Regions from separate parts of the Mucilaginibacter sp. 5C4 genome, predicted to be linked through region 4. Evidence: riboswitches for the same ligand, from Rfam matches in the RefSeq annotation. Region 4 holds a riboswitch; each other region holds the start of a gene.

Region 1 (7,633 bases), 1.9 Mb from region 4:
ACTCCCGCCACAGTAAAGAATCCTGAAATAATTCGGTTACAAAAACATTGCATTTTCCAAATCTGTTGGGATGGATTTCCTTTGCATCACCGACCACGACAACCATGTTGACGGAGACGTTGCTCATAACACCTGGGCAGACCCCGAATTTAAATCAGATTCTGTTTTGTTATTGTACGGTGCCGAATGGACCACCACACGGGGGCATGGCAATGTATTTTCTGCTAAACCCTATAACCATCAGTCGCTTTATGATGTCCGAGATCAGCGCGATACGGTAATAGGGCGGGTGAAAGGCAGCTTAATATCCATTTATCGGCCAACCACCCGAGTGGCAAAGATAATTTTGGATATTCTTACGACCTGGTCAACTCCATTGAAGTATGGAATTCGGTGCTTTGGAGCAAAAACGCCAATGCAATAATGATCTGGGACGATATGCTATCCTCTGGTCGCAAACTCACCGGCAGAGGTGGCAGCGACGCCCACCATGGTACGCCAAATTCGCCCGATAAGGCAACTCCTAACAGCAGCCAACGAAATGCTAACTATGTAGGCACCCCAACAACATGGTTTTTTGCTAAGCAGCGCACCAGCCAGGCGGTGATTGATGCGCTTAAAAATGGCCGGGTTTCCATCAGTACTAACCCGTATGCGCCCCATGTAGAATTTTATGCGGATATCAATGGTGATGAAAAAATGGATATGATGATGGGCGATAATGCCAAAGCAACGGGCAAACAAGTAAAGTTCCGCGTCCGGCTATCCGGTCAGAGCATCCCTGCCGGAAATTTCACCATAAATGTTATTAAAAACGGCAATAAGTGTGGCACCTATCAAACAATCGACAAAGCACCATTCGTAGAGTTTACAGAAACCCCGGAAACATCAGGCCGAACTTATTATCGTGTAACGGTAGATGGGCCTTCAACTAATTACCCGCAGGTGCCGGGCGCGGCCGCATTAGCCGGAAATATGATAGGGCTGTCTAACCCCATATATTTTAATTTCGATCCCAATTTTTAAGGATTAAGCAATCCTGATTAAAGCGAATCCAATTAAGAAAAAGAGCATTAGGGTTCGTTCTCAATCCTTTTGGCTCCAAAGCAAAATGCCTGCCCGGATAACGGGTGGGCATTTTGCTTTTATTTAGTCCCAAAAAAAACTTAAATAACCCTGTAAATCAACACTATAAAACACACGGAACAGAAAAATGAATATATTCTATAAAAACCGTAGATATTATGGAATATATTATATATTTGCATCTAAATAGTTCTTAATAATTATCAAGAAAGACTGAGGGATAGGCCCGATGATGTCTTAGCAACCTGTACGCCAAAGGTATAAAGGTGCTAATTCCTATTTGCAGCAATGCAGAAAAGATAATGTTCGCAAGTTATTGCATGCCTGTAAAGGCACTCATTAGACCATCACCATAACCCTGCCTGTTTAATTGTTAATTAGAACTGAACATAAAATCAGTCTATATATGAAAACAATCATTACTCTCATTAAACGAAGTCGTTTGCTTAGTACATTAAACTTCTACATCAATTTAAACCTAATTACCCGCATGCCTGCCATGTGTTGTTGCTGTTAATCTTACAGCCACGTTACCGGTATAGGCATTCCTGCTAATCCCCGGAAAAAATTATTACCAATTCATTCTTTACACTTTATTAAGCTCGCTGGTTCGGCATCGTTCGCCGCAAACCTGCACAGGCTTGTTATATTTTGTATTGGCATTTTTATCAAAAAGAATAAACAACATGTTTAAAATTTACAAACAGATACTGGCAATTGCATTGCTATTACTAACCATACAGCAGACAAATGCCCAGGCTGTAAAAATAAGCGGTGTGGTAACCGCGGCGTCAGACGGGCAGCCGTTACCCGGTGTAAGCATTGGCGTTAAAGGGTCTGCCGCAGGTACCCAAACGGATATTCAGGGCAAATTTACAGTTAGCGCAAACATAAACGATGTATTAAAGGCATCTTACATTGGCTTTACCACACAAGAGGTAACGGTTACTAACGACGGCGCACCCCTGCGGATAATTTTACTGGAAGCTCCCAACTCCCTTAATGAGGTGGTAGTAACCGCGCTTAATATTTCTAAAGATAAAAAGTCGCTGGGTTATTCCGTACAGGGCTTAAAATCAAAAGATTTTTCGGAAGCTAAAGAAACTAACCTGATCAACTCGTTCGCCGGAAAAATCGCGGGTGTGCAGGTAACCGGCAGTCAGGGCGATATGGGCTCGTCCCGCATTATCATCAGAGGGGAAACTTCTATCGCCGGTGAAAACCAACCATTATTTGTTATTGACGGTATTATAGTCGACAATGCTCAACGCCTTGGCACCAATGGCTCACGCGATTTCGCAAATCCCCTGGCAGATATTAACCCCGATGATATAGAAAGCGTAAGTGTGTTAAAGGGGCCTAATGCTGCCGCGTTGTATGGCTCGAGTGCTGCAGCCGGTGTTATACTCATAAAAACAAAAACCGGCAAAGGAACAGCCGGCCTGGGCATCACCATTAATTCCAACACTTCATTTGCAACCCTCAAGGTTTTTCCGGATTATCAAAACCAATATGGCCAGGGCTCGAACGGAAAATTTAGTTACGTTGATGGTAAAGGTGGAGGCGTAAATGATGGTGTGGACGAAAGTTGGGGGCCGCCTTTGGATGGCAGGCTGATACCGCAATTTTATTCTAACGGGCAACCTGTACCATTTGTAGCCCACCCTAATAACGTGCGCGATTTTTTTAAAACAGGTGTTACCTACAACAATGGCGTTGCATTGGCAGGTAGCGGCGAAAAATTCGACTACAGGATCTCGTATAACAACCTGCATCAAACAGGGGTAGTGCCAAATTCTTCGCAGGGCCGTAACACATTTTCTTTTAATGGTACATTTAGACCAACGCCCAAATTAACAGTTACTACTATAGCTAACTATATTAAAGACGATGCCGACAACCTGCCCGGCGCCTATGGCAGGCGGGCCACCAGTACCATGCTACAGTTTACCTGGTTTGGCCGCCAGGTTGATGTTAATCAACTCAAAAATTACCGCGATGCAAACGGCAACACATTCAACTGGAACAACAGCTATTACAGCAACCCCTATTTTATTGCACATGAAAATACTGTTGGCCAACATAAAAACCGCCTGATCGGTAGCGTGGAATTAAATTACAAAATCATTAGCGGGTTATCTGCCAACTTCCGTATAGGTACCGATTATTCTAATGACCGCCGCAAAAGCCGCGTTGCTTATGGTACCAACGGTACGCCATTCGGTTCGTACGAAGAGGATGCTTACGGCGTTACCCTAACCAATACCGAGGGCCGTTTACAGTACACTAAAAAGCTGAATAAAGACTTCAGTATCGATCTACTGGCCGGTGGTAACATCGCTACTAATTTAAACGAACGCAACTACCAGCTTGCGCCAAAACTGGCGGTAGCCGGCTTATATACGCTAAGCAACTCGCGCGACCCGCTGGTTTCATCAAACGAATACTACAAAACAAAAACATACAGTTATTTTGCATCGGCGCAAATTGGTTTCAGGGATTACGCGTTCCTAAACTTTACCACCCGTAACGATTGGTCATCTACCCTGCCGTTAAATAACTTGTCCTACTTTTATCCATCGGTTAATGGTAGCTTGATTTTATCTGAGGCCCTTGATATTAAAAGTGACTTTTTAAGCTATGCCAAACTAAGGGGAGGCTGGTCTCGTGTGGGTAAACCCGCAACAGCCTACCAGTTGATAAACACTTATAATTTTATTGCACCATTTGGCTCAAGCCCGCAGCAAAATGCTTCAGGTATATATCTTAACCCCGATCTGAAACCGGAAATAACCACCTCTGGTGAAGCAGGTGTAGAATTAGGCTTTTTAAAGGACCGTGTTAAGCTTGATGTAAGTGTTTATAACACTAATAGCGTTAACCAGATCTTGAGCGTACTGGTTAGCCCTACAACCGGCTACAGCCAAAAGCTTATTAATGGCGGCCGAATTAATAACAAAGGGCTAGAGGTGCAATTAGGCCTTACACCGGTTAAAACAAAAGATTTTTCATGGGATATAAATGTGAATTATGCCCGTAACCGCAGTAAAGTGAATTCGCTTGATGACGAAGGCAGGTTGCAAAGTTATACGATAGGCACAAACCGTACAGTGCAGGTGCTGGCAGCTGTTGGTAAACCATATGGTACTTTATTTGGAACCGCTTATCAGCGCAATGCATCTGGCAATATTATTATTGGTGCAAATGGCACACCTCTTATTAACCCTACCAACCAGGACCTTGGTAAATTTACACCAGATTGGCTGGGCGGCATTACCAACAGCTTTAGCTATAAAGGTATAAACCTAAGCTTTTTGGTAGATGCACGTATTGGTGGTTCAATTTATTCTAATACCAACCGTACCGGTACATATACAGGTGTGCTGGCCTCTACCCTTCCGGGCCGTGGCGCAGCAAATGGTGGTTTAAGTTACTACTACCCAGGCAATATCGCATCGGCAGGAGCTATACAGGTAAACACCGGTGCAAGCGCGCCTGCAGGAGAAACCGTGTATGATGACGGTATGATCTTTAAAGGCGTAAAAGCCGACGGTACAGCCAACACCACTATTTTACCTGCACAGTCGTACTACAAAGGTTTTACCAATGTAGACGAAGCATTTGTTTACAGCGCATCTTACGTAAAACTTCGCGAAGTAAAAATCGGATACACCTTCCCGTCACAATGGGTTAAGGAAATAGGCTTACAATCTGCCACGGTATCATTAGTTGGCCGTAACCTTTGGATCATCCACAAAAACGCGCCTAATATTGACCCGGAAACTGCCTTCAATACCGGTAACGGCCAGGGCCTTGAGGACCTTACACTGCCTACGGTACGTAATATTGGTTTTAACATTAATCTTAAATTCTAACGATCATGAAACTTAAATATACAACCCTACTATTATCCGGAACGCTTTTGCTAACGGCAGTATCGTGCAAGAAAAGCCTGGTAGAAATTAACCAGAACCCCAACGCGTCGCAAACCGCCCAGCCTGATTATTTGCTTACAGGTGCAATTAAAGCTACTGCCGATACCTACTGGGGCACCGCCAACAACATGGATGCCAGCCTGCTATTTGTACAATATTGGGCAAAAATACAGTATACTGACCCCGACAGGTATATCTACACTAACACTTCGTTCCAGGAATTATGGACTGTGGGTTATAGCCGCAGTATCATCAATTTAAACCAGATCATTAAACTGGCAGATGCACAGGCCAACCCCAATTACAAAGGTGTGGCGCTTGTGCTACGGTCATGGGTGTTTGCACTGCTGACAGATAATTACGGCGATATCCCGTACACCCAGGCCGCAAACATAAGCGAGCACCTTACCCCTACTTATGATAAACAGAAAGATGTTTATTTTGCCATACTTGACGATTTGAAAACCGCGCAGGCATCGTTAACCGCGTCAGGAAAACCTATCCTTGGTGATGTGATCTATAACAACAATATCGCTCTTTGGAAAAAATTCGCCAATTCGTTGCGCCTGCGTATAGCCCTAAGAATTGCAGACCGCGAACCGGATAAAGCAAAGCAAGTGCTGGCAGATATACAGGCTGAAGGCAGCGGCTACATCAGCGTGAATACCGAGACAGCGCAATTAGTTTACATGTCATCGCCAAATCAAAATCCTATCAGCAATTTGTTTGATACCCGCGATGATTACCGCATTAGTAAAACCGTTGTGGATAAATTATTTACACTAAACGACCCGCGCCTGCCGGTTTACGCCAGCCCAACAAAGGATGCAACCCCTAACACTTATGTGGGGATCCCTAATGGTTTATTAGTGGGCGATGCCAGCAACCTGGGCTTTACCAAAACGTCAAAACCAGGTACCTACTTTTTAGCACCAAATGCCCCGGCGGTAATTATAAGCTATGCCGAAGTATTGTTTGACCGTGCCGAAGCCGCGGCCCGTGGCTTTACTACCGAAGATGCTGCTGACCTTTACAAGCAAGCGGTTACAGCATCTTTAAAACAGTATGGCATTGCCGATGCGGCCATATCCACTTACACCGCTTTACCGGCTGTACAGTACAATGCTGCAAACTATAAAAAATCTATTGGCGAACAAAAATGGCTGGCCCTGTTTGGGCAGGGTTTAGAAGCCTTTGCCGAATGGCGCAGGTTAGATTACCCGCAATTGGCACCCGCAGTTGCAGGTACGCTTAACGGAAAGCTGCCGGTTAGGTTTATATACCCGGGAACAGAGCAATCATTAAACGGAGTAAACTATAAAGCGGCCGTTGCCAGCCAGGGTGCAGATGTGCTTACCACCAAACTTTGGTTTGATGTAAATTAATTAAAAACACAAGGCCATGTATTTAATTACATGGCCTTTATAAGGTGGAGTGGCCGAGTGGTTAGGCGGAGGTCTGCAAAACCTCAAACGACGGTTCGAATCCGTCCTCACACCTCTAAAGAAAGATTAAAAAAAGTAAAAAACAGCCCTGGAGTGCAAATAAGCCACTAAATGTCTAAAAAATAATACAACCGCACCTGAATATAATGTACAGTAATGCGTGAGCACCCCTGTGGCATGCCTTTTGGAATACTACCATCGATGACAAAATTCAAAGCAAATGCCTCGGTGGTCTTCACGGATAAAGACGGCAAACAAATAGACACCTTCGTAATTTTTGATACTGATGAAGTAACAGGTTTAACCCAAATTAACCATAAGAACCTGCGCGTTGGCATGGAAAGTTTGGCAGTTCATTCTAAAACCGTTGGGCTTTACCATATGCCGCTTGCAGATGCGTTCAGTTTTGAGATGCTAAACAAGCTAAAGGCAAAATATGCCAAGATAGATGCTGAGCGTAAAACGCTACCTATTAAAACAGAAAGACAAAACAGCCTTATGTATCTTTTGGCAAATGCCTCCTGATCTATGGGTCATAATGCGCTAACGTAATACAGGGCAAATTTGCCTAATCAATATATAACTAAAGGCTTCGGTCCAACCGGTTTTTTTGTTTACATTATTTGCCGGAAACAAAAAGAGGCATCGTTTCCGATGCCTCTTAAAATTATAATTTTCGATCTTAGTTAATTCAGATCAAACCTATCCAGGTTCATCACTTTATCCCATGCGGCAATAAAGTCTTTAACAAACTTGTCTTGTGCATCGGCGCTTCCGTAAACTTCGGCAACGGCGCGTAGTTCGGAGTTTGAACCGAAGACAAGGTCGGCGCGGGTAGCCGTCCATTTTGTGGCGCCTGTTGCGCGATCAATCCCTTCGTAAAGTTCACGATCGGCAGATGATGCTTTCCAGGCGGTGCCCATATCCAACAGGTTCACAAAAAAGTCGTTAGTAAGCTGGCCGGGGCGTGATGTAAACACACCATGTTTAGATCCATCATAGTTGGTATCTAAAGCACGTAAACCACCAACCAATACCGCCAACTCGGGCGCGTTTAGGGTTAGCAGTTGCGCTTTATCTATCAGCAATTCCTCGGTAGCTACAGATCCTTTTACTTTGCGATAGTTACGGAAACCATCGGCAGCAGGCTCCAGGTAACCCATCGCA
Region 2 (7,633 bases), 970 kb from region 4:
TGATAATATCGAGCGCCTGTAGTTGCCTTGCCTTTACTTCATTAGGGCTTTCGCCACCTTCAAACTTAGTATTGAGCTTACCGTCTAACCAATTGCGCATCAGGTCTAAAAACGCGGCTTTGGTTTCGGGCGTGGCGGGTTGTCCTTCGTGGATGCCCCAGGCAAGCTCATCCAAACCTTCCAGCTTTTCGTATGGCAAGCCAAGGTCTATAAACTGCTGGATGCTTTGCTGCGTGCGCTTTAGTTCGGATATGTAGATCTTATCGAAAGGTACTTCCTTGTAAGCCTGGTAAAATAAGTCGGCCTGGTAGCGGCCTTCGTCGTTTAAATCGGTATCGCGGCCGCGGCCCTGTACAATGCCTTGCTTATTAAGATCTGTTTGCCCGTGGCGTACTATATATAATGTCTTTTCTACTTTGTTCATTTGTTCAATAGTTCATTTGTTCATTGGTCCGTATGTTCATTATAAACCATCGGTCAATTGGTTAACACCAATTACCTAATGAACAAATGAACCAGTAAACTAATTTATAACCGGCAGTTTGTAAAAGCGCGGTTTTACTTCATCAGGAAACTGGTAATCATTGTAATCGGTCACCACGTTATAAAGCGTATCGCGCTCTATTGGGTAGCGCCCTGCATTTTTGATAAGCTCTACTAATTCTTTAGTACTCATGGCCGGTTTTTGCTCTTCTGCGCCCGCCATCGAGTATATCTTCGTAGTATCATCAAGCGTACCGTCGATATCATCCACCCCAAAGTTAAGTGATAGTTGCGCGGTGGTACGGCTGATCATGGCCCAGTAAGCTTTTATATGGTCAAAATTATCCAGGTAGATACGTGCGATAGCGTAATTACGCAAATCTTCAACTACAGTCGATTCCGGCACATTACTCATTTGGTTATCCTGGTTACGGAACTTCAACGGAATAAACGTTTGGAAACCGCCTGTTTTATCCTGCAGTTGGCGCAATTGTTCCATGTGGTCAACCCGATGATGGAACTTCTCGATATGTCCGTAAAGCATGGTTGCGTTTGAGCGCATACCCAGTTTGTGCCATTCCTCATGGATGGCCAGCCACTGGTCACCGGTACATTTATCTTTGGCTATCAGGTCGCGTACTTCAGGATGGAAGATTTCCGCACCTCCGCCCGGCATAGATTCCAGACCTGCGTCTTTCATCAACTTCATGCCTGTAGCGTAATCTATTTTAGCTTTTTTAAAGATGTAATGATACTCGACAGGTGTTAATGCTTTAACGTGCAGATCGGGCCTGTGTGCTTTTATCCTGCTAAATAATTCCGAATAAAAAGCAACATCGTACTGTGGCAATACACCGCCTACAATGTGCACTTCGGTAACGGGCTGGTCGTCATATTTTTTAACAATATCCAGCATCTCGTCCATGGTATACTCCCATCCGTCGGCACGTTGTTTTATGAGGCGCGAGTAAGAACAGAATTTACAATCGTAAACACAAAGGTTAGTGGGCTCGATGTGGAAATTACGGTTAAAGTATGTTTTATCACCGTGTTTTTGTTCGCGTATGTAATTGGCAAGTACTCCCAGATAACCCAGCTCGGCCTTTTCGTAAAGCAGGACGCCTTCATCAAATGTGATGCGCTGGTTATGGAGTACCTTCTCAGCAATCTGTTTTAGTGCCGGTAAAAGCTGAGGATTATTTAGCAAAACCAGAAAATTATCTGATACTTCCATTATAAAAATATTTGAGCAAATGTAACAATTTGCATTAGTTTTAAAATGGAAGTATCATTATAATGAGTGTTTGAACACCCAACTATGACAGTGTGGTTACAGATGGAAAGTCAATCACATTTTTCTGATATCTTTAATATGCACTCCGTTGAAACAATCGTCCTGACAACCTTTGGGTACATATCCTGCCGATGAGATCATCCCTTCGTTAGCGGTCTCAAAGTAAATGTCATTTTGTTTAGGATCCGCCTTTAACTATATACTTTTGGCTTTAGTATAAACTTGATCCAATGTACGCATTTTGAAAGCGCCGCTGTTGGTATGGGTATTTAAAGAAGATTCATTTTCTATCCATGTTTCACTAATAACTAAATCAGCGGTATTGGGCTTGTAGGTACCTGCAATATATTCACGTGCGGTAACCTTGCCATTTGTTACCGTAATTTTCGTTTCGATGTGATTCCCCAATACCGACCCTGTATAAGCAGTGTACGAATAAGAGTTATTACTTTGATTTCTAAAGGTAAGCCATTTGTTATGGCTGTCATTCAACTTATCGCTAAACTCAACTTTTTTACAAGCCGACAAGCATATTAATGCGGCAATAATCAACATAAAGGCTTTTTTCATGGATTAGGTTTTATATAATTACGCAGAAAGTAAATAAAGTGCTACACTTTACACGTTAAAAAAAAATCAATTTATAAATTAGCAGCATTATGAAAATAGAAACTATAGCCATCCATGCAGGTAACCATACCGATGCCTCAACAAAAGCAGTTGTACAACCCATTGTTATGGCAACTACGTTTGAGCGCGATGCTGATGGCGGGTTTTCTGCGGGCTATCAATACAGCCGTTCGGCCAACCCTAACCGAACCTCGTTAGAAAATGTGCTGGCACAATTAGAGGGCGGTGTTGAGGCTGCGGCTTTTTCATCCGGTAACGCAGCAGGCATGTCGGTTTTCCAATCATTGGAGCCGGGTACGCATATCATTGCGCCGGATGATATGTATCATGGCTTACGTAACCAGCTAAAGGCACTTTTTGCGGGGATATTGGAGTTTGATTTTGTAGATGTGAATGATAGTGATGTTTTACAGGCACATATCAAACCCAACACCGGAGTGATATGGATAGAAACACCATCTAACCCATTATTAAAAATTACCGACATTAAAAAGGTAGTGGCGATAGCCCGTCAGCACAATATAAAAGTAGTGTGTGATAATACCTTCGCCACACCTGTTTGTCAAAACCCGCTTGCTTTGGGCGCCAATCTTGTAATGCATTCATCAACCAAATACTTTGGCGGCCACAGCGATTTGATGGGTGGCGCGTTAATTACCGCCAAAAAAAGCGACTGGTGGGAAAAGATCCGCAATGTGCAAACCATGGGTGGAGCGGTGCCCTCCCCTATGGATTGCTACTACTTGGTGCGCAGTATTAAAACCCTGCCTTACCGTGTTAAAGGCCATGTACACAATGCGCAATTACTGGCCGCGTTTTTAGAGAAACACCTACGTATAGAGCAAGTAATGTATCCCGGCCTCCCTTCGCATCCACAGTATGATATTGTTAAAGCGCAGATGAGCCTTCCAGGCGCCATGATGTCGTTCACACTAAAGGGTGGCGAAGCGGAAGCGAAGAAAGTAGTTAATTCCCTTAAAATTTTTACCCAGGCCACCAGCCTTGGCGGGGTAGAAAGTTTGATTGAACATCGCGCCAGCGTTGAAGGAACGGATACCAAAACACCATTGAATTTGCTAAGAGTTTCGGTTGGGTTAGAACATATCGATGATCTGATAGCTGATCTGGAACAGGCAATGGTATAATATTTATAGACGAACACAGCTCTTTTACATCGAAATGATAATTTATTAAACATTTAATTTGGATTATAAATTCCTATTACCCTATATTTGAAACATTATTTGGTAGCAATACTACGATCAATTTTCCCTCACACGGATTTTGGTTTATAAAGAAGCGGCGAGAGATCAGGCTCAGAGAACCGCTGGCAACCCTACAAGGTGTAGAAGGTGCCAATTCCTGTCCCGGAGAATAGTTAACCGGGGGATATAAATTTTTAATCATGAAAAGTTTAACTTACCTACAGCAAAATACATCGCAGGCCCCATCGGCCCAAACTTTAGCATACAACCAATCTCAAGGCTGTATTTGTATGTGTTGTTGCTGCTGTTAATTCGCTAACACGTTCCCTTTTCTGTTTTCCTGAAAATACGTGATCTGCCGAATGGGATAGTTTTATCCTGCCGTAATCTTAACATTTCCAATTAAAAACTCTTAATCTACAGAACATGTCTAACTTAAAATTTGAAACACTGCAACTACATGCCGGTCAGGAAGTTGATACTACCACAGGTGCCCGTGCAGTACCATTATTTCAAACCTCTTCATACGTATTTAAAAATGCCGAGCATGGCGCAAACCTTTTCGCGCTAAAGGAATTTGGCAACATCTATACCCGTTTAATGAACCCCACCACCGATGTTTTTGAGAAGCGCATTGCTGCTCTTGAAGGTGGTATAGCGGCTTTGGCAACAGCATCCGGACAGGCAGCGCAGTTCATCGCGTTAAACAACATTTTACAGGCCGGCGATAACTTTGTTACTTCCCCTTTCCTATATGGCGGTACATACAATCAATTCAAAGTAGCTTTTAAACGTTTGGGTATCGAAGTACGTTTCGCCCAGGACGATACAGCAGAGAATATTGAAAAACATATCGACAATAAAACCAAAGCTATTTATACAGAAACTATTGGTAACCCCGGTTTCAGTATTCCCGATTTTGAAAAATTGGCGGCATTAGCCAAAAAGCACGATCTGCCGTTGATAGTTGATAATACATTCGCAGCAGGTGGGTACCTGTTCCGCCCATTACAACATGGCGCGCATGTGGTTGTGGAATCTACTACCAAATGGATCAACGGACATGGCACAAGCATTGGCGGTGTTATTGTTGATGGCGGTACTTATAATTGGGGTAACGGCAAATTCCCGCAATTTACCGAGCCAAGCGAAGGTTACCATGGATTAGTATTTAATGATGTATTTGGTGTTAACGGTCCGTTTGGCAATATCAACTTTATTATTCGTGCCCGTGTAGAAGGTTTGAGAGATTTCGGCCCTTCGCAATCACCATTCAATTCATGGCTAAATATCCAGGGATTGGAAACCTTATCCCTGCGAGTACAGCGCCATGTAGATAACACGCTTGAATTGGCCAAGTGGCTGGAAAAACACCCGCAGGTAGAATCGGTTAACTATCCGGGGTTAGAATCGTCTGCATATCACACGCTTGCCAAAAAATATCTAAAAAATGGCTTTGGCGCGGTATTGTCGTTCAAGATAAAGGGTGACAAGGAATTGGCGAATAACTTGATTGACAACCTGCAATTAGTTAGCCATTTAGCCAACGTTGGCGATGCAAAAACATTAATTATACAACCATCGGCTACTACGCATCAGCAATTATCAGACATTGAGCAGATCTCTGCAGGAGTACTGCCGGGCGTATTACGCGTGGCGGTTGGTATTGAACATATAGATGATATTAAAGCTGATTTTGCACAGGCATTTGCCAAAATACAGCAGCTTGAATTAGCATAAGAGTTTTTTAGTTTTTTAAGTGATGTTATTATGGGGGCGGTTGTTTTAGCCAACTGCTCCCCAATAACGAAGAATAACAAATGAGCACACAGAGTTTTACATATACCGGAACGTTTGAACTGGAATCCGGCCAGAAACTGCAAGGACTTACAATTGGCTTTACTACCTATGGAAGCCTCAATAAAAACCGGGATAATGTGGTATGGGTATGCCATGCCCTAACTGCAAATTCTGATGTTTTTGACTGGTGGAAAGGGCTTTTCGGCCCCGAAGACCACTTCAATCCCGACGAACATTTTATTGTTTGTGCTAATGTGTTAGGCTCGTCTTATGGTACAGTTAGCCCTCTTGACACTAATCCGAATACAGGCCAGCCATATTACCTGGCTTTCCCGGAGTTTACCATTCGTGATATTGTAAAGGCGCATACATTATTGGCTGATCATTTAGATATCAATCATATCGAAATTTTATTAGGTGGATCATTAGGTGGCCAGCAGGCTATAGAGTGGAGCATTATTGAGCCGGAACGCATCAAAAACCTGATATTGATAGCAACAAATGCGAATCATTCACCATGGGGCATTGCCTTTAATGAGTCGCAACGTTTGGCTATCACGGCCGACCGTACCTTTTACGCCGGTGCGCCAGATGGTGGCAGTAAAGGCTTAAAAGCGGCGCGAAGCATAGCGCTCCTATCCTACCGTAGTTATAAAACTTACGGCATCACACAGCAGGAAGATGGTGATGGTACTACTGATAATTTTAAAGCATCAACTTACCAAGGTTACCAGGGCGAAAAATTAGTAAACCGTTTTAACGCCTACAGTTACTGGTATCTATCTAAAGCGATGGATTCGCATAACGTAGGCCGCGGCAGGCATGGGGTTGATAAAGCATTGAGTTTGATAAAGGCACGTACATTGGTTATCGGCATCAAATCGGATGTGCTATTTCCTATCGAAGAGCAGCAATACCTGTTCAGGCATATCCCAAAATCGGCCTTTGCCGAATTGGATTCGTTTTATGGACACGATGGATTTCTAATTGAAACAGAAGACTTAACAAACATCATCACATCGTTTTTTAAAACCGATGTAAAAGGAAAAATAATAGAACTACAAAAAATAGCTTAATGAGCAAGAAACTGAATATAGGCCTCTTCGGATTTGGAGTTGTGGGCCAGGGGTTGTACGATATCATCAAAACAAAAGACCTGAACATCGAGATCGTTAAAATTGCCATCAAAAACCCGAGCAAAGAACGTTCGTTACCGAAAGAACTTTTCACAACCGATAGAGACGAGATTCTGAACAACCCGGAAATCAATACCGTGGTTGAACTGATAAACGATACCGAGGCTGCTTTCGAAATTGTATCACGTGCGTTAAGCACAGGTAAAAACGTGGTATCGGCCAGTAAAAAAATGATAGCTACTTACCTGAATGAGTTGATAGAACTTCAACAGATCCACGGAACGTCTTTATTATACGAAGGTGCGGTTTGTGGCAGTATCCCTATCATCCGTAACCTGGAGGAGTATTATGACAACGAATTGCTCCACTCTATCAGCGGTATCTTTAATGGGTCATCAAACTACATTCTTTCTAAAGGTTATTTAGAGAACCTTGATTACGATACTGCACTTAAACAAGCACAGGACCTTGGCTTTGCCGAAACCGACCCGACAATGGATGTTGGCGGCTACGATGCTAAGTATAAACTGATCATCGCGGCAGCACATGCCTATGGTGTTGTGATCAACCCTGAGGATGTATTGAACATAGGGATCCAAAACTTGTCACCAAATGATCTGCAATACGCCCGCGAGAAGAAATTAAAGATAAAGCTTGTACCGGTTGCTAAGGAACTTGACGATAAGCACGTTACTCTTTTTGTTTTACCTAAGTTTGTGAATGAAACCGAGTTTTTATATAACGTGGAGTATGAATATAATGGTGTAACCGTACAGGCAGCCTTTGCCGATCAACAATTCTTTTTTGGTAAAGGTGCAGGCGGCCATCCAACCGGTTCTGCAGTACTATCAGATATAGCAGCCTTGCGTTACGATTATCAATACGAATACAAAAAAGCTAAGGGTGTAAATAACCTGCAATTCACCAACAATGTAGAAGTTAACATATACCTGCGTTACGAGGATGAAGGTTTGGTTGAAGCTTTAGAGTTTGAGCACATCCACGAACGTTTTTACTCGGGCAGCTATAAGTTTGTGATAGGTAAAATAAACCTGCAAAAGCTTATTGATAACCAGCAGCGCATA
Region 3 (7,633 bases), 190 kb from region 4:
CAAAAGCCGCGAAGATCTGATAGACTGGTTGAAAAGTTTATAGTATATGAGCCCCGATTCTTCGGGGCTTTTTTTTGGCCTCATATTTTCACCCAACTAATAAAACAGCGGTTGTGAACAGAATAATTTAATAAACATCTACCCAAAGCTTAATTCAATTATAGTTATTTTTGCCGCATGGCTAAGTCTAAACAACCCACGATACTTGTAGTAAACGATGATGGTATAACCGCGCCGGGCATAAAAGCTCTGATGCACACCATGAAAGAGCTTGGCAGGGTTGTGGTTGTTGCGCCCGATAGTCCGCAATCGGGCATGGGGCATGCCATTACCATTGGTAAACCGCTCCGTTTAGATGAGGTTGATATTTACGAAGGCATAGAAATGTATCGTTGCAGCGGTACACCGGTAGATTGTGTTAAACTTGCCGTAACCAAAGTATTCAATGGCGTAAAGCCCGATCTTTGTGTGTCGGGGATTAATCACGGACTTAATAATTCCATCAATGTATTGTACTCTGGTACCATGTCGGCGGCTGTTGAGGGTGCTATAGAAAGCATCCCGTCTATTGGTTTTTCTTTAGACGATTACTCTATGCAGGCCGATTTTGAGCCTTCCCAAAAATATGTGAAAGAGATAGCGCAGCAGGTGCTGGCCAACGGCCTGCCTGTGGGTACAGTGCTTAATGTGAATTTCCCGGCCAGGGATAAGATAAAGGGCATTAAAATTTGCCGCCAGGCCAACGCCAAATGGGCTGAAGAATTTGATATGCGGATGGATCCCTACAAACGCCCTTATTATTGGTTAACGGGTGTGTTCCAGAATAACGACCACGGCGAGGATACCGATGTTTGGGCACTCGACCATAATTACGCGTCTGTTGTGCCCGTGCAATTTGATATGACCGCGCACCACGCTATACCCGTTTTAAATACCTGGACGTTTAATGTTTAAAAAGAATAACCTTTCAACCACCTCTAAATCTCTCCCGAAAGAGGAGACTTTAAAGTTCTCGCCAAAGAATAATCTTTTTGTAGGTATATTATATGGCATGATACCACCAGTGCTTGCATGGGTGATATTCGTGGTGTTGTTGAAGAATGACGCTGTGATAATGGATAAGCCAGCTATGCCGTATCTTATAGCCATTGGGATAAATTTGGTGATGCTGCGGTTTTCTGCAAGGGCCTACCTGGATAAAACTTCAACCGGGATAATGATAGCTACCTTTGTGTGCACGCTGTTGATATTCATCTTAAAAGTATACCGATAAATGAAGTACTACCTGGTAGCCGGCGAGGCATCCGGCGATTTGCACGGCGCGAACCTGATGAAAGCTTTAAAAGAGCTAGACGAGCAGGCCGATTTCCGCTTTTTTGGCGGCGACCTGATGAAGACCGAAGGTGGTACCCTCGTAAAGCATTACGCCGATATGGCCTTTATGGGTTTTGTAGAGGTGGTTATCAATTTGAATACGATCCTCAAAAATTTAAAGAAATGCAAAGCGGATATCATGGCTTACAAACCGGATGTTTTGGTACTGATAGATTTCCCAGGTTTTAATTTGAAGATAGCTGAGTTTGCCAAAGCGCAGGGAATTGAAGTGTATTATTACATCTCCCCAAAAGTTTGGGCCTGGAACCAGAAACGTGTATTGAAGATTAAAAAGGTTGTCGACCACATGTTCTGCATCCTGCCGTTTGAGGTGGAATTTTACAAGAGTTGGGGGATGGAGATCGATTACGTAGGCAACCCCCTTTTGGATGCTGTTGATGCTTTTAAACCCAATCCTAATTTCATTGTAGATAATAACCTTACCGGTAAAAAAATAGTTGCCCTTTTACCCGGCAGCCGCAAGCAGGAGATAAGCCGCTTACTGTCCGAAATGCTGGGCGCATTAGAAAAATTCCCCCATCACCAATTTGTGGTGGCAGGCGCGCCGTCGTTCAATGCCGAATACTATAAACAATACCTTGGCGATAAAAATATCCCCGTGATATTTAATGCCACTTATGATATACTCGCCAATGCAGAAGCCGCGGTTGTAGCATCTGGCACAGCAACATTAGAAGCCGCTTTATTTAATGTGCCGCAGGTAGTGGTTTACAGGGGCAACGCGCTCACCATTGGCATTGCCCGTATGCTAATTAAGATAAAATTCATATCGCTGGTAAACCTTATTATGGACAAGCTAGTGGTGGCAGAACTGATCCAGAAAGATTGTACCTCATTGAATATTACTGAAGAACTGAATAACCTGCTGCACAACGCCCACCATCGCCAACAAATGCTAGCCGATTATGATGTGCTTGATGAGCGGATGGGCGCGCCCGGCGCCTCGGCCAAAACGGCTAAACTTATTGTAAAATACGCCCAAAACAATAAAGCCTTGCTAAAATAGCAAGGCTTTATTTTCTTAAAGGAATGTTGTAAATAGATGTTGTAGATTATATGATTGATCAGGCGGCTCCAACTGTTGTTGTGCAACTTTCTGTTTGTTGCTTGATATAAACTGATTTCTCTCTCTGAAAGCCTTAAGGTCTTCCATTAATAAGTTTTTTAATTCGTTATCAAAACGGGTAACTAATTTACTTGTTGCAGGTTTGTATTGAGCTTTAATAGTAGATAGTTGTGTATGAGTTAAGTTTTGTTTGATTAACTATGCAGCTATGCGGCTTGCAATTTTTAATTTTTTAAGGTCTTTCATCAAAATGTTCATTAACTCTTTATCGAAACGGTTAACTAATTTGCTGGTAGATGGTTTTTGGTGAGTTTTCATAATTCAATATTTTAAAGTTTTTTTAGTTTTTAGTTTGTTCTTCGTTGTTCTCTTTGTCCTGGTTTTCGCTAAGGTTATCATGTCTGCGTTTAGCTTCTTTGTATTGCCTTGCTATTTGCTCTTCGTCCCGCTCGTCAGATGTATTTTCAGGAGCTTTAGGGTTTTCCCACTCTTTCTCTTCGTCCGGGTTTTCAGTTGTTTCGTCGATCATAATTTATCTCCGTTTTATATATACTATTCCAAACTAATGCCAAACTTTTCATCACAATGAAAAAAAATGACATCAGGTACGATATATTTTTACATTAAAACCAAAAATGTGCAGAAACGTAAGTTTTAGACCGAATATTAAAACAGTATTTAGCAAAGGTGTATGCAAAAGCAGTACACGCTGTTGTAAAGAATAGTCAACACGTCGTTTAATGGCCAAATAAGTGTCCGTTTTTAAATTTTGGGTTGTTCGGAAGGGTATCCGATAATTGGCTAATTAAGCTCCAAATTAAAATATTTCAAATTAATTCTATTAAAACCATGGGCATTATAGAATATATTATATATTTGCATCATTAATTCGTTCTTTTAATAACTTATCCAGAAAGACAGAGGGAAAGGCCCTACGACGTCTTAGCAACCTGTACCGCTTTAACAAGTGTGTAAAAGGTGCTAATTCCTGCTCCGAACAATTGGGAGAGAGATAAGATGACCATACATTAAAAGTTAATAGCTTTATCCTTTGTGTCCTCTTTTTTTTGAGATAAGTTACTAAAGCAACGCCGGTAACATTTTTAAAAACAGACACGATGAGAATTTATTTGGATAACGCAGCCACTACCCAATTGGATAACGAAGTATTTAAAGCCATCACCCCATATTTATTAGAGTATTACGGTAACCCGTCGTCACACCACGAGCATGGCCGCGAGGTGAAGCAAGCTATTGAAGGTGCGCGTGCTACTATAGCCGACATGTTGAATGCATCGCCAAACGAAATTGTATTCACCAGCGGCGGCACCGAGGCTGATAATACCGCCATCCTGTCGAGCGTGCGCTCCCATCAAATAAAACATGTTATTACCACCCCGTTTGAGCACCATGCCGTGCTGCATACTTTAGAAGTATTGAAAAATAACGGCGAAATAAAACTAAGCTTCATCAATACCGATAGCCACGGTAACCTGGATATTAACCACCTGGATGCTTTGTTAAGAAGCAGTAGCCGCTCGCTGGTATCGGTAATGCATGCCAATAACGAAATTGGTAATCTTAACAACATCGAACTGATTGGCCAGGTCTGTAAAAGCAGGGGCACACTTTTTCACTCAGACACGGTACAGACCATGGGTCACTACAGGCACGATCTGTCGAAACTAAACACGCATTTTATAGCGGCATCGGCACATAAATTTCACGGGCCCAAAGGGGTAGGGTTTATTTACTGCCGTGATGGTGTGCAGTTATCACAATTATTACACGGCGGTACACAAGAACGCAAGCTACGTGCCGGTACCGAAAATATCCACGGTATAATAGGCCTGGCAAAAGCTTTAGAAGTTGCTTACCGAGATATTGACGAGCACCATGTTTATATCCAAAAATTAAAAAACAGGATGATAACTAAACTGCAGGAACAAATAGGGGATGTATATTTCAACGGCAATTCGGCCATTGCAGATAAAAGCCTTTATACTGTACTAAGTGCAAGCTTGCCTGATAACCACGTAGCCGGCAATCTGTTGACTTACCTTGATCAGAATAATATCTCGGTATCGGGAGGCAGCGCATGTTCAACAGGTACGGCATCACATGTGCTAAAAGCCATAGGTGCAGATCTGTCAAGAAACACCGTCAGGTTCTCTTTCAGCAAATTTAATACTGGCGAAGAAATTGATTACACGGTAGAAAAGCTATCGGCATTATATAAAGCCATTGCAGCATAATAGTTAATCCCGATTTCCCCGGAACGTATTAGCGCTGTTTACCATAGCGGCAGGTAGCGAATAGGCTCGTATAATCAAATAAAAACAAAAAAGGCCGACTAATTAGGAGGTCACTGAAAAAGTCCTTTAGAAATGCCCCCTGAGCAGGAAGTAATAGCCCCGGTTCATTGACAAAATTCCGGAAGCTGCGATTGAAGGGTGCTGACCCGTTGAACCTGTTGATAGGCAAAACGGTCTCTATAGCCATTGAGAAGGGCATTATCCGATTCAAATCCATTATAGTTGATGCTACTCATTCGCTGTCAAGATCCAACCCATATTCAGCATTGGAGGGATTGAATAACGACAGATGGACAGAATATCAATTGAAGACCTAGAGCCGGACGCTTACAAAGCCATGCTTGGCTTGGAGCATTATATCAGGAACTCCCCAATTCCCTCAACTAAATTGATTGGCAAGGTGAATTTGGGCAAGTTATCGGAGAAGGTTTTTTTGAGTTATAACGAACAAGGTTGTCGATCAAGCATATGAAGCTAAGAATATTTCATTTAAATAACTTATCCAATTAAGGGCATGCCAAAGTGTTTTTAGCGGGACTAGCCTACATAGAACACATAAACAAGCCAGCAAATTGCCATTCCAATACCTAATAGTATTAATCCGTTTACTCTCTTTTTTTTAATAAAAAAAAGCATTACAAGTCCGCTTAAGGAAACTAGTGTTAAAAATATTGCAGAAATATCAATTAGCCATCCCCACGGCTTACCGCTATCGCGTCCCTTATGTAAATCATTCAGTACCGCGACCATGCCCAGTTTTACCTCTCTTAGATAAAAGTTTCCATCTTTGCGGCTGATGAATGCATCTGCGCTGTAGCCTGGCCCCTTGAATGAGACCGTACATTGGTCATCCTGTATCAGGAAATCGCTCACAAATCCTTTAATATTGTAATTCTTGCGCAGAAATTCGACAATTTCAAGTTTCCTTATCTTGACTGTGTCTTTCATCGTTACCCATGCAGGTGAAAGTTTTCCTTTGTATTTCTGTTCAACTTGTTTGCCGTCAAACCAGTCTGCATGGTTAAGGGTAAGTCCAGTCACTGAAAAAAATAGAACTACAAGAAAGCTCAGCATGGAGAGATAAATATGCAACCAACGTGAAAAAACGGCTGTACGCCGCTTCAAGTCCTTGTTATTTCCGTTTGCTTGTTTGTTTTTTACGTTGTTAGTTTCCATCTGATTTTTTACGGTAGTCAAGTGATGCTGATGCAACTTCCGGGTTCCCTTGAATATTTATATGCTGCATCTTTTTTACATCGATCTCCTGGGTCATAAGTTGGTGGCTACCATGTTCTCGCGCAGCTTCTATATAAATAGTATATGCGCCCTGCTTTACGTAATTGCCCTTGTCGTCTTTCCCGTCCCATTTCAACGTGTATTTTCCGGCGGACCTTGTTGCGCTCGTGGTTGAACTGATACTATTTTTCCCCGAAGCGAATGTGTCATAATAAGTTGCATACCATGCTGCCATTTCGTCCAGCCACCGGGGTTTACTGTACCACAACGCGATCTGCTTAATGGGCTTCTTGTTAGCATCAACTACCCAAACAGCGACAAATGGCCTATGCACTCGCATGCCTTCTAAAGTTGCAAGTTCAAGATTAATAGCCAACTCATAAGCGGGATCCCATAATTTATCGCTTTTGACTGTAGTCGCCAAATCCGCCTTTTGATTAACATTACCTATCTCATACTTTTTCCAGCCGTCACTTTCTATCCGTTTTCCGTCAGCAGTGATCAGCATAAACTCGGCATTCGGGACAGTGGAAACCAATCTTTTACCTTCTTCAGGCGATAGCACATTCAACGCGGTTGCCAGTGCGCCAGCGTCTACAGAGTTATTAGTAATAACCGTTGCGCTGATCACGCTGCCAGCCGGTTTACCGGTACGGGGGTCAACAATATGGGAATACCATTTGCCGCCGATCAATTCGCCTCTCCGGTAATTGCCGCTGGTCGCAATCGTCTTGTTTTGGAGCTGAAGTCTTGACATTGGAGGGTCATTTTCGGCGTCCGCCTTTGGATTACTCACATCAACCTCTTCGGTATGTTTACCGCGTATAACAATATCGCCGCCAATGTTCAGTACAATCCCGTAAACACCGGAAATTGCCAGTGCTGCATTCGTGGCCTTGTTCATGATATAGCTTTTGGTAAAGGAGTTGAGCATTAGCGGAGCATCGCTAGTGCGAAAGGCTGTCTGATTTTCAGCGTTGAGGATATAATGTCGTTCACGAACTAATGAAAGTGCAGTTGAAATTTCGGTAGCAGAAGGAATTCTGTTGTGTTTTGCAGCATTCCGCCAAACGCTGTTAATCGTTTCTGCCGACGCGTCAAGTGCTCCGCCGCTTTTGATACGCCAGTCTTCAAATAAAGAAAGAACGTCAAAGAGCTCCCGTGATATTTTCAGCGGGGCCTTTGGGGCGTTCATCCAGCGTCTGAATTCGCTGTTAAGATCATAACCGCTTAAAACCTTATTCAACCGTTCAATTTCATCCAAAGCAGTAATTTCCCCTTTTGCGGCTTGCCCATCGTCCGCAGCGGCAATTTTTATCTCCAGGGAGGTTCCAAGAACATTTTCATAGTCGTCAACAAAAAGGTGTTCATTTTTGTCCGACGGCAAATCAGCGCTTGAAAAGCCATAAAAGCTGGCACACAATACTATCGCTAAAATTTTTTTTTTCATTTTTTTAATACTTAAACGCTACTACTTTCGCTATAGCCTGCGGAATTGTTTTGTTATCCACTTTAATAGATTGGGTTTTTTAAACTGAATGAGTCCTGAATGCATACAATGGGAACCGGTTGGGAGCTTATCTATTGATAACTAACACTTCAAAAGTTCCAGGTATTACAG
Region 4 (7,633 bases):
TGCTGCATGGCAAACGTCCAATATTTACTTAGGTATTGCAGGTTGGCTGCGGCCACAAAATCGCTGCCGCTAACGCCGGGTGTAAATGATTTTAGGCCAAGCAACTTACCTGTTAACAGGTTGTTTGATGATGCTAGGTTAAACTCGGCACCCACGTTTCTATTATAGGCATTGGCTGTACTGCCAGCCATTGGTGCGCTGCCCGTACCATCCTTGTTCACAAACATAAACCCGATGTTGGAGCGCGCGAAAACCCGCCTTTGCAGTGTTACGATCCCAAAGTTTTGCCCCGGTAAATTAGCAGAACCCGATTGTCCCGTTTGGATATCCATTACGCCGATGCGCCAGTCCTTATCTATTTTACCAGTAAGCCTTGCCCCTGCCCTGATGGGTGCATTCAGCCCTACCCTGCGCGAAAAGAACGGGCGGATATCAGCATAACCAAAATTGGCAAACAGGTCGCCGTTCTCTAAAAAGAACTGGCGTTTCTCGGGGAAGAACAACTCGTAACGGTTCAGGTTGATCACCTGCTGGTCCACTTCCACTTGGGAAAAATCGGGGTTAACGGTCAGGTCGAGGTTTAAGGACGAGGTAAGGCCTATCTTAACATCGCCACCTATCTCTTTGTGGTAAACAGCATCTTTTTTATTTTCAAAATCTTTAGTGATACCACCCAATGCGTATGGGATAATGGAAATATTGCGGGTGGCTACAGGCGGTGCTTCGTCCCAAATAATAGTACCCGTATAGGCCAGCGATGCCGTTGGGAACTGCCTTGGTACAGGCGCCCAGCTTGATTTTTCGGTGGTCTTTAAGTCGTTACGACTAAAATTGATCCCCCATTCTTTAATACCCTTTTTATAGCGGATGCTTTTGAACGGGATAGCCGCCTCGAACACCCATTTATTATCGTAGTTTTTAACTGCCGAGTACCATTTGTTATCCCAGCTGAGGTCTACCTTGCCGCCTTCGTACATGGTGCCATCCCATTGGGCACCGGCCGCGTTGGAGCCAAAGCTAAAGCCATCGGTACGGGCATCAAACGGGTCCATAAAAAAGATAAAGTTGTCGTTCTTCTGAAAGTTAAAATCGCGCTTCAGCGACTCTACCATGTACCCCGGTGTGGGCATATAACACTCTGCCGAAATGTAAAAGTTATCGTTATCGTAAGCCATGCGTACTACGGTACGTAATTTGGCAAAGCTGGTATCCATAGGTAAAACCATAAAAAATTTACCAGCGGTGTCGGCGCTGAGCCAATCGGCCTCGTCAAGCAAACCATCAATTTTTATGGGTGACGCCACCCGGCGGATGTGGTATTGATAACCGGCGTTCTTTTTTTGGGCAGATACGTAACCACTAAGCATGCAGCAGCACAGCAGTAACAGTATGGTTTTAATTTTAGGCAATTTAGTATGGTACTTAGGTTGTGAGATAATACCATCGCAGGTGTGTTAGCGATACACAATAATATAAATATTATGTGATAATGTGCGCGTCAAAAGAATTGATTGTTAAAGGGCTTGCAATATTGTTACATTAGCCTCTCCCCGGCCTCGAAGCGAAGCGATATCGGGGTGAGTAGACTGCGACTTAGAAAATTAACATCATGGCAAATACCCTCCAGCAACAACTCGGCAATATTGATATTTACCTGTTCGATCAGCTTTTAAAAGGCCGGTTTGATGATTGTAAAAAAGTACTTGATGCAGGTTGTGGCGGCGGCCGTAACTTAATTTATTTCCTGCAAAACGGCTTCGAAGTTCACGGCATCGACCCAAACCCCGACGCAGTTGCGCATGTTAAGGAATTGGTTAAAGAACTTGCACCAAAACTATCAGCCAAAAACTTCAAAGTTACGCCTGCCGAAAAGCTGCCATTTAAGGATAATGAGTTTGACCTGGTGATCAGCAGCGCGGTATTGCATTTTGCAACAGATAGCAACCATTTCGATGCCATGCTGCGCTCGATGTGGCGGGTGCTAAAACCTGGTGGTTATCTGTTTGCAAGGCTGGCGTCTGATATCGGGATAGAGGATAAGGTGGTCGCTTTGGGCAATAGTTGCTTTGCCCTGCCTGATGGCTCCGAACGTTTTTTGGTTAACGAACAGATATTATTAGAATATACCTCTGAGTTAGGCGGCGAGCTTTTTGAGCCGATAAAGACCACCAATGTGCAGGGATTGAGATGTATGACCACGTGGTGTGTGCAAAAGGCCTCACCCCGGATTTCTCCAAAGGAGAGGGAGAATAGCTTCTCGTTTTGATTTGTACCGCGTGTTCACGTTCACGGTGTAAACACAGCAACACCTTCACAAACCACTCATTATCAGATCATAAATTTTTTAATATTTGGGATTTCCGTGAACACACCACAAAAAAACGGCCTTCAGGCGCTTTTTTTAGACATCTTTTTACCTCTTTCTACGAAGAAGAGGGCCGGGGAGAGGCTTTCTACTCCTTCAACCCCTGCAAATCACATTCTAAACTCTTATCCCAATCGCCGGTGATTGCCGCGGCATCATAGGTGCTTTGCAAAAACTGACGAAGGGTTTCTTCGGGATGTTCTGATTGTTGTATTACTTCATAGGTCAGTAAAAACTCGCCCATTTCGCCGCTGTAAAATGCTTCGGGCGGGCTAACCTGCTGCTTACTGAACTCCTCGGGCGTTGGATAGCAGTAACTATAAAATGCAGGGTGCGGGAACTGTTCACCACCCAACCAGAAACCGCATGAGCTAACCTCGTGCGAGTAGGCTTCCTGCATCACATCATCGGGCATGTTTGGTGCGCCGCCGGGATGTTTGGGTGCAGGCCTGCCGCTAAAGCGGGTAACCGCCAGATCGAACGCGCCCCAAAAGAAATGTACAGGGCTGCACTTGCCCAAAAAGCCCGACCGGAAATCGGTAAATACATTATGGATTTTGATAAGCGCCTGCCAAATGGTGTTCATCACTTCGGGATGGTAGGTGCATGGCACGGTGTTTTCTGCAAACGGGATAGCTACTTCAAGTTCATTTGGTACGGCGTAAATATCCACCTCTACTCCTGCAGCTTTAAGGTTGTTCATCAGTTGGTGATAAAAAGCAGCAATAGTTTCGGCACATAAGGCTGACGAGATCTTTTGCCCGTTACTGGTAGTTATATGTATCTGATGGTTTATAAAATCAAGATCTATCTGGAAAACACCGCCACTATACGGGATGCTGCCGGTTGTTAAACCTGTAGCGCCAACATAAAGTGTTACCTGCCAGGAGTGATTGATCCAGGGCATTTTTTTGAGACGCACCTTACCAATCATCTGCGTCCACATATGTACGGTGTTAATGGTATCTTTCAGGTAATGGAAATCGAGTTTGGGCCAGGCGTGGGTTGGGTTACTCATATTTAAATATACAAGTGAAGGGTGGGATTGTTATTAAATAAGCCCGTTTGCTATTTTACTCACCCCGCGGCACTCCGTGCCCCACCCTCTCTGCTGCGCAAAGAGGGTGGGTAATATTTTGTTTTTGACCCTCTTTCCGCTTGCGGAGAGAGGGTGGGGAAGCGTAGCGATTACCGGGTAAGTAAAAAACAAAAAAAGGCGATGGGCTCCTCAGCCCACCGCCCAGTCATTATTAGTCAGTCAGTTTAGACGTCGCGGGTAGATTCGAACTACCGTTAAAGGTTTTGCAGACCCACACCTATCCTCTCGGCCACGCGACTTTATATCATTTAAACCCTATTTGTTGGGCTGTGGTGTCATCCTCAAATAAGGCTTCACCTCGGTAAACCCTTTAGGGAATTTTGCCGGTATATCTTCTGTTTTGATAGATGGCAATACTACAACGTCTTCGCCGTCTTTCCAGTCGGCAGGGGTTGCCACGCTGTAGTAAGCTGTCAATTGCAGGCTGTCTATCACCCTCAAAATTTCCTGGAAGTTCCTGCCTGTTGATGCCGGGTAGCTGATGATCAATTTGATCTTTTTATCCGGCCCTATAATAAACAACGAACGGATGGTAGCCACCAATGAAGCATTCGGGTGTATCATATCATAAGCCTGCGAGATCTCGCGGCTCTCATCGCCAATGATCGGGAAGGTAACTTCCACGTTTTGCGTTTCGTTAATATCGCTGATCCAGCCCTTGTGAGATTCTGCACTATCGGTACTCAAGGCAATTACCTTTACATTGCGTTTCTCAAACTCATCTTTGAGGGATGCGGTTTTGCCAAGTTCAGTGGTACACACCGGGGTATAATCGGCCGGATGCGAAAATAGCACACCCCAGCTATCGCCCAGGTATTCGTAAAAATCAATCTCGCCTTGTGATGTTTGTGCTTTAAAGTTTGGGGCGTCGTCGCCAAGTCGTAAACTCATGTTGTTGGTTTTTTATGTTAATATAGCCTTTGTTATTAAGCCCTCTGCAAACCAAGAGGGTTTGGGTGGGGCATATATCAATAAAGCTAAGTTTTGCAAAATAGTTTCAATAATTATCCGTTGGGAAAAGCGTTTAAGAGAGCCTTGTAAAAAGGCGATAAGAGAAATGCCATGTGGCATTCAATTTCTATTAAGTCAGCTTATCTGTCTTCGCTAAACCGCGAAGCAGGAATTAGCACCTTACACAAGCCACAAGGGCCGTACAGGTTGCTAAGACATCATAGGGCCTTCCCCTCTGTCTTTCTGGATAAGTATATTTAAAGAACGATTAGATCACAAAAATAGATATTAATTCTATAATCCCTATAGACGTTATATTTTATTACAAATCCCTGATTTAATTGATTGTAATACAGGTAGAAAAAAATGACCCGGATTGAGCGGATCTTATTGATTTAGGGGATTTTTCTTTCTTTAACTAATCCCCTATTCTCCAATAACTAACCACTAACCATGGCGTTACCTGCGGCCTGGTCCGTTAGCCAACATATCATACGCCTGCAGGCATTGTGCTCAAGGCCGGTATCGGCTCCTACCCCTAACGCAAAAGCCACTTTGCACCGGCATTTAAAGTTTAATTGCTACCCTTTTTCTGTTGCTACGCGATAGTTGGGGTCTTCTATAATGTTCACATCTATTACATCTGCGGCATTTTTTAGCAAAGCGATGCAATCGGTACTTAAATGCTTTAAGTGAAGTTTTTTACCTGCTTTATGGTAACGTTCTGTTAGTTTGTTGAGGGCTTCTATGCCCGACATATCTGCCACGCGGCTGTCTCTAAAGTCGATGATAACCTCATCAGGATCATTCGCCACATCAAATTTTTCGGTAAAAGCTGTTACCGATCCAAAAAATAACGGGCCATAAATTTCGTAATGTTTAGCACCGTTGTCATCAATATATTTACGGGCACGGATGCGTTTGGCACTCTCCCAGGCAAACACCAGTGCAGATATTATAACACCTATAAGCACGGCCAGCGCAAGGTTATGCAGCAGTACGGTTATAATAGCAACCAGTATGCCTACAAAAACATCCTGCTTTGGCATTTTATTAAAGATCCTAAAACTGATCCATTCAAAAGTGCCGAACGCCACCATTATCATTACGCCGGTAAGTGCTGCCATTGGTAAGCGGCCAATAACGGGCGCGCCAAAAAGTATTATTATTAAGATGGTAAGCGATGCTATTATCCCGGATAACCGTGCCCTTGCACCGGCCGAAAGGTTTACCAACGTTTGCGCTATCATAGGGCAGCCGCCCATCCCAAAAAAGAAACCGTTTAAAATATTGGCACTGCCTTGTGCAATACATTCGCGGTTACCATTTCCTTTTGTTGCTGTCATTTCATCAACCAGGTTAAGGGTCAATAAACCCTCGGTTAAACCCACGGCGGCCATAATTATGGCATAAGGAAAAACGATATTTAGCGTATGCAGGTTTAAGGGCACAGCCGGGATATGAAACGGCGGGAAACCACCACTAACAGACGCAATATCGCTTACTGTTTTGGTGTGGATACCAAAGCCAAGAACCAATACGAATACAACAATTATAGCTACTAACGATGCAGGCACAGCCTTCGTTATTTTAGGTAAAACAACTACAATGGCGATAGTTAGCACAACTAACCCCGCCATAACTAACAAAGGGGTGCCGCTAAGCCAGGTTTCGTGCCCGTTAACCATAGTTTTAAACTGTTGCAGCTGGGCCATAAATATGATGATAGCCAAACCATTTACAAAACCGTACATAACCGGTTGTGGTACCAGCCTAATCAGCTTTGCCAGTTTAAATAAACCAATAGCAATTTGAATGACGCCCGCTAAAGTTACGGCAGCAAAAACATACTCGATGCCATTGGTTTTCATGAGGGCAATTAGCACTACAACTGTAGCCCCTGCCCCGCCCGAAATTAAACCAGGCCTGCCGCCAAATACAGCGGTAACAAGCCCCATGATAAAGGCGGCATACAAACCCACCAGAGGCGGAAACCCGGCCAGTATCGCAAAGGACAATGATTCGGGCATCATGGTCATGGCTACGGTAAGGCCTGCCAAGATCTCGGTTTTATAGTTAACCCGTTGCGTAAAGTCGAATAATTTGGGGCTGGCCTTCATGGCTGCAAAGCTATCAAAATACCTGCAACATGGCTGCAGAGGTTATTTCTTACTTCCCATTCAACTTTTTAATAAGCTCCACTTCCTCCGGCTTGTACGGCGTGCCATCCTTGCGGAAAATATCATGAAACCATTCTTTTGGTTCGCTTCCATCAGGTATAGGGTTATCCCACGCGTAAATGGTATTGGTTTTACCCATTACAAAACCCCAGTTTAGCGCGCCTACGTTTTCTTTCTTAAGCATTGGCATTACGTTGGCAAACTTGCTGCCGCGGGTACGGGCCATATACTCGGTACATATCAACGGCCTGCCGTGGCTTTTTAGCAGTTGAATAGTTTTCAGGTGCGATGCCTCGTCGGTGTAATCGTGGTAGGTAACAATGTCAGAGTTTAAGGCCTGGTAGGCGTTTAGTTTTTCAAAACTCCAGTCCCAAAGGCCCACAGATAGTGGTTGGTCCGGGTTTACGGCGCGGGCCCATGCAAATACTTTGGTAAGCAATCCTATCGATGCCTCTTTTTTATTGGAGTTGCCGGGCTCATTGTAAAGGTCCCACAACAAAATGCGTTTATCGTGTTTAAAGGTAGTTAATATATCGGTTACATAAGCTTGCAGCATGGCGGTTTCGCCGGTGTTGTTTAGGCGGTTGCCCGGGTCCTGTAGCCAGCCCGAATTATGGATGCCAACCTTTGGTGCGGGTTGTTTGCCAATTTTGGCGTCGCCATTCCAGCAATCGTCAAAAAACACAAACATGGTTTTGATGCCGTGTTTGTTGGCAATGGTTAGGTATTGGTAGATGCGTTTTTTAAAGCCTGCTTTATCCTGTTTCCAGGCAAGGCTATACAGGAACACGCGCATGGTATTAAAACCGATGCCTTGCGCGTAGCCCAATTCACGGTCGATAGTTGTTGGGTCGAAACTATCGGCCTGCCACATCTCCAGTTGGTTAATGGCAGTGCTGGGTATAAAATCGGACCCGCTCATCCATTTATGCTGCGCGTACCAGGTATTTGCTTTAATTACCGGCCATATTTTGCCCGGCGTCGCTTTTTGCGCGGATGCGCTTGTAGTTATCAGTAATAAAACTGCGAGTAGTCTCG

The links. Region 4 has a riboswitch for S-adenosylmethionine ahead of RHM67_RS17175 (peroxiredoxin). Riboswitches for the same ligand answer to the same signal wherever they lie in the genome.
Region 1: linked by a shared signal. The riboswitch ahead of RHM67_RS08255 (SusC/RagA family TonB-linked outer membrane protein) and the one ahead of RHM67_RS17175 (peroxiredoxin) in region 4 are both predicted to bind S-adenosylmethionine.
Region 2: linked by a shared signal. The riboswitch ahead of RHM67_RS12605 (O-acetylhomoserine aminocarboxypropyltransferase/cysteine synthase) and the one ahead of RHM67_RS17175 (peroxiredoxin) in region 4 are both predicted to bind S-adenosylmethionine.
Region 3: linked by a shared signal. The riboswitch ahead of RHM67_RS18025 (cysteine desulfurase family protein) and the one ahead of RHM67_RS17175 (peroxiredoxin) in region 4 are both predicted to bind S-adenosylmethionine.

What each region holds. Positions count from the first base shown of each region.
Region 1 is NZ_CP133775.1:1,748,749-1,756,381, reverse strand. Features, by position in the region: gene RHM67_RS08270 (hypothetical protein) at 1-26, shown strand, start outside; gene RHM67_RS08265 (hypothetical protein) at 71-424, shown strand; gene RHM67_RS08260 (hypothetical protein) at 394-1,026, shown strand; SAM riboswitch class I at 1,284-1,392, shown strand; gene RHM67_RS08255 (SusC/RagA family TonB-linked outer membrane protein) at 1,773-4,961, shown strand; gene RHM67_RS08250 (SusD/RagB family nutrient-binding outer membrane lipoprotein) at 4,967-6,406, shown strand; tRNA gene RHM67_RS08245 (tRNA-Cys) at 6,450-6,521, shown strand; gene RHM67_RS08240 (hypothetical protein) at 6,668-6,991, shown strand; gene katG (catalase/peroxidase HPI) at 7,153-7,633, opposite strand, start outside.
Region 2 is NZ_CP133775.1:2,678,957-2,686,589, reverse strand. Features, by position in the region: gene RHM67_RS12625 (histidine phosphatase family protein) at 1-424, opposite strand, end outside; gene mqnE (aminofutalosine synthase MqnE) at 524-1,717, opposite strand; gene RHM67_RS12615 (hypothetical protein) at 1,973-2,347, opposite strand; gene RHM67_RS12610 (trans-sulfuration enzyme family protein) at 2,437-3,552, shown strand; SAM riboswitch class I at 3,694-3,805, shown strand; gene RHM67_RS12605 (O-acetylhomoserine aminocarboxypropyltransferase/cysteine synthase) at 4,039-5,352, shown strand; gene RHM67_RS12600 (alpha/beta fold hydrolase) at 5,433-6,488, shown strand; gene RHM67_RS12595 (homoserine dehydrogenase) at 6,488-7,633, shown strand, end outside.
Region 3 is NZ_CP133775.1:3,843,691-3,851,323, reverse strand. Features, by position in the region: gene RHM67_RS18050 (CsbD family protein) at 1-43, shown strand, start outside; gene surE (5'/3'-nucleotidase SurE) at 178-954, shown strand; gene RHM67_RS18040 (hypothetical protein) at 947-1,273, shown strand; gene lpxB (lipid-A-disaccharide synthase) at 1,274-2,401, shown strand; gene RHM67_RS18030 (hypothetical protein) at 2,802-2,990, opposite strand; SAM riboswitch class I at 3,364-3,480, shown strand; gene RHM67_RS18025 (cysteine desulfurase family protein) at 3,580-4,716, shown strand; partial or broken gene RHM67_RS18020 (IS5/IS1182 family transposase) at 4,843-5,048, shown strand; gene RHM67_RS18015 (PepSY-associated TM helix domain-containing protein) at 5,314-5,952, opposite strand; gene RHM67_RS18010 (DUF2271 domain-containing protein) at 5,942-7,462, opposite strand; gene RHM67_RS18005 (hypothetical protein) at 7,590-7,633, opposite strand, start outside.
Region 4 is NZ_CP133775.1:3,652,634-3,660,266, forward strand. Features, by position in the region: gene RHM67_RS17155 (carbohydrate binding family 9 domain-containing protein) at 1-1,409, opposite strand, end outside; gene RHM67_RS17160 (class I SAM-dependent methyltransferase) at 1,610-2,266, shown strand; gene RHM67_RS17165 (DUF5996 family protein) at 2,454-3,383, opposite strand; tRNA gene RHM67_RS17170 (tRNA-Cys) at 3,633-3,703, opposite strand; gene RHM67_RS17175 (peroxiredoxin) at 3,720-4,355, opposite strand; SAM riboswitch class I at 4,553-4,669, opposite strand; gene RHM67_RS17180 (SulP family inorganic anion transporter) at 4,997-6,535, opposite strand; gene RHM67_RS17185 (cellulase family glycosylhydrolase) at 6,585-7,633, opposite strand, start outside.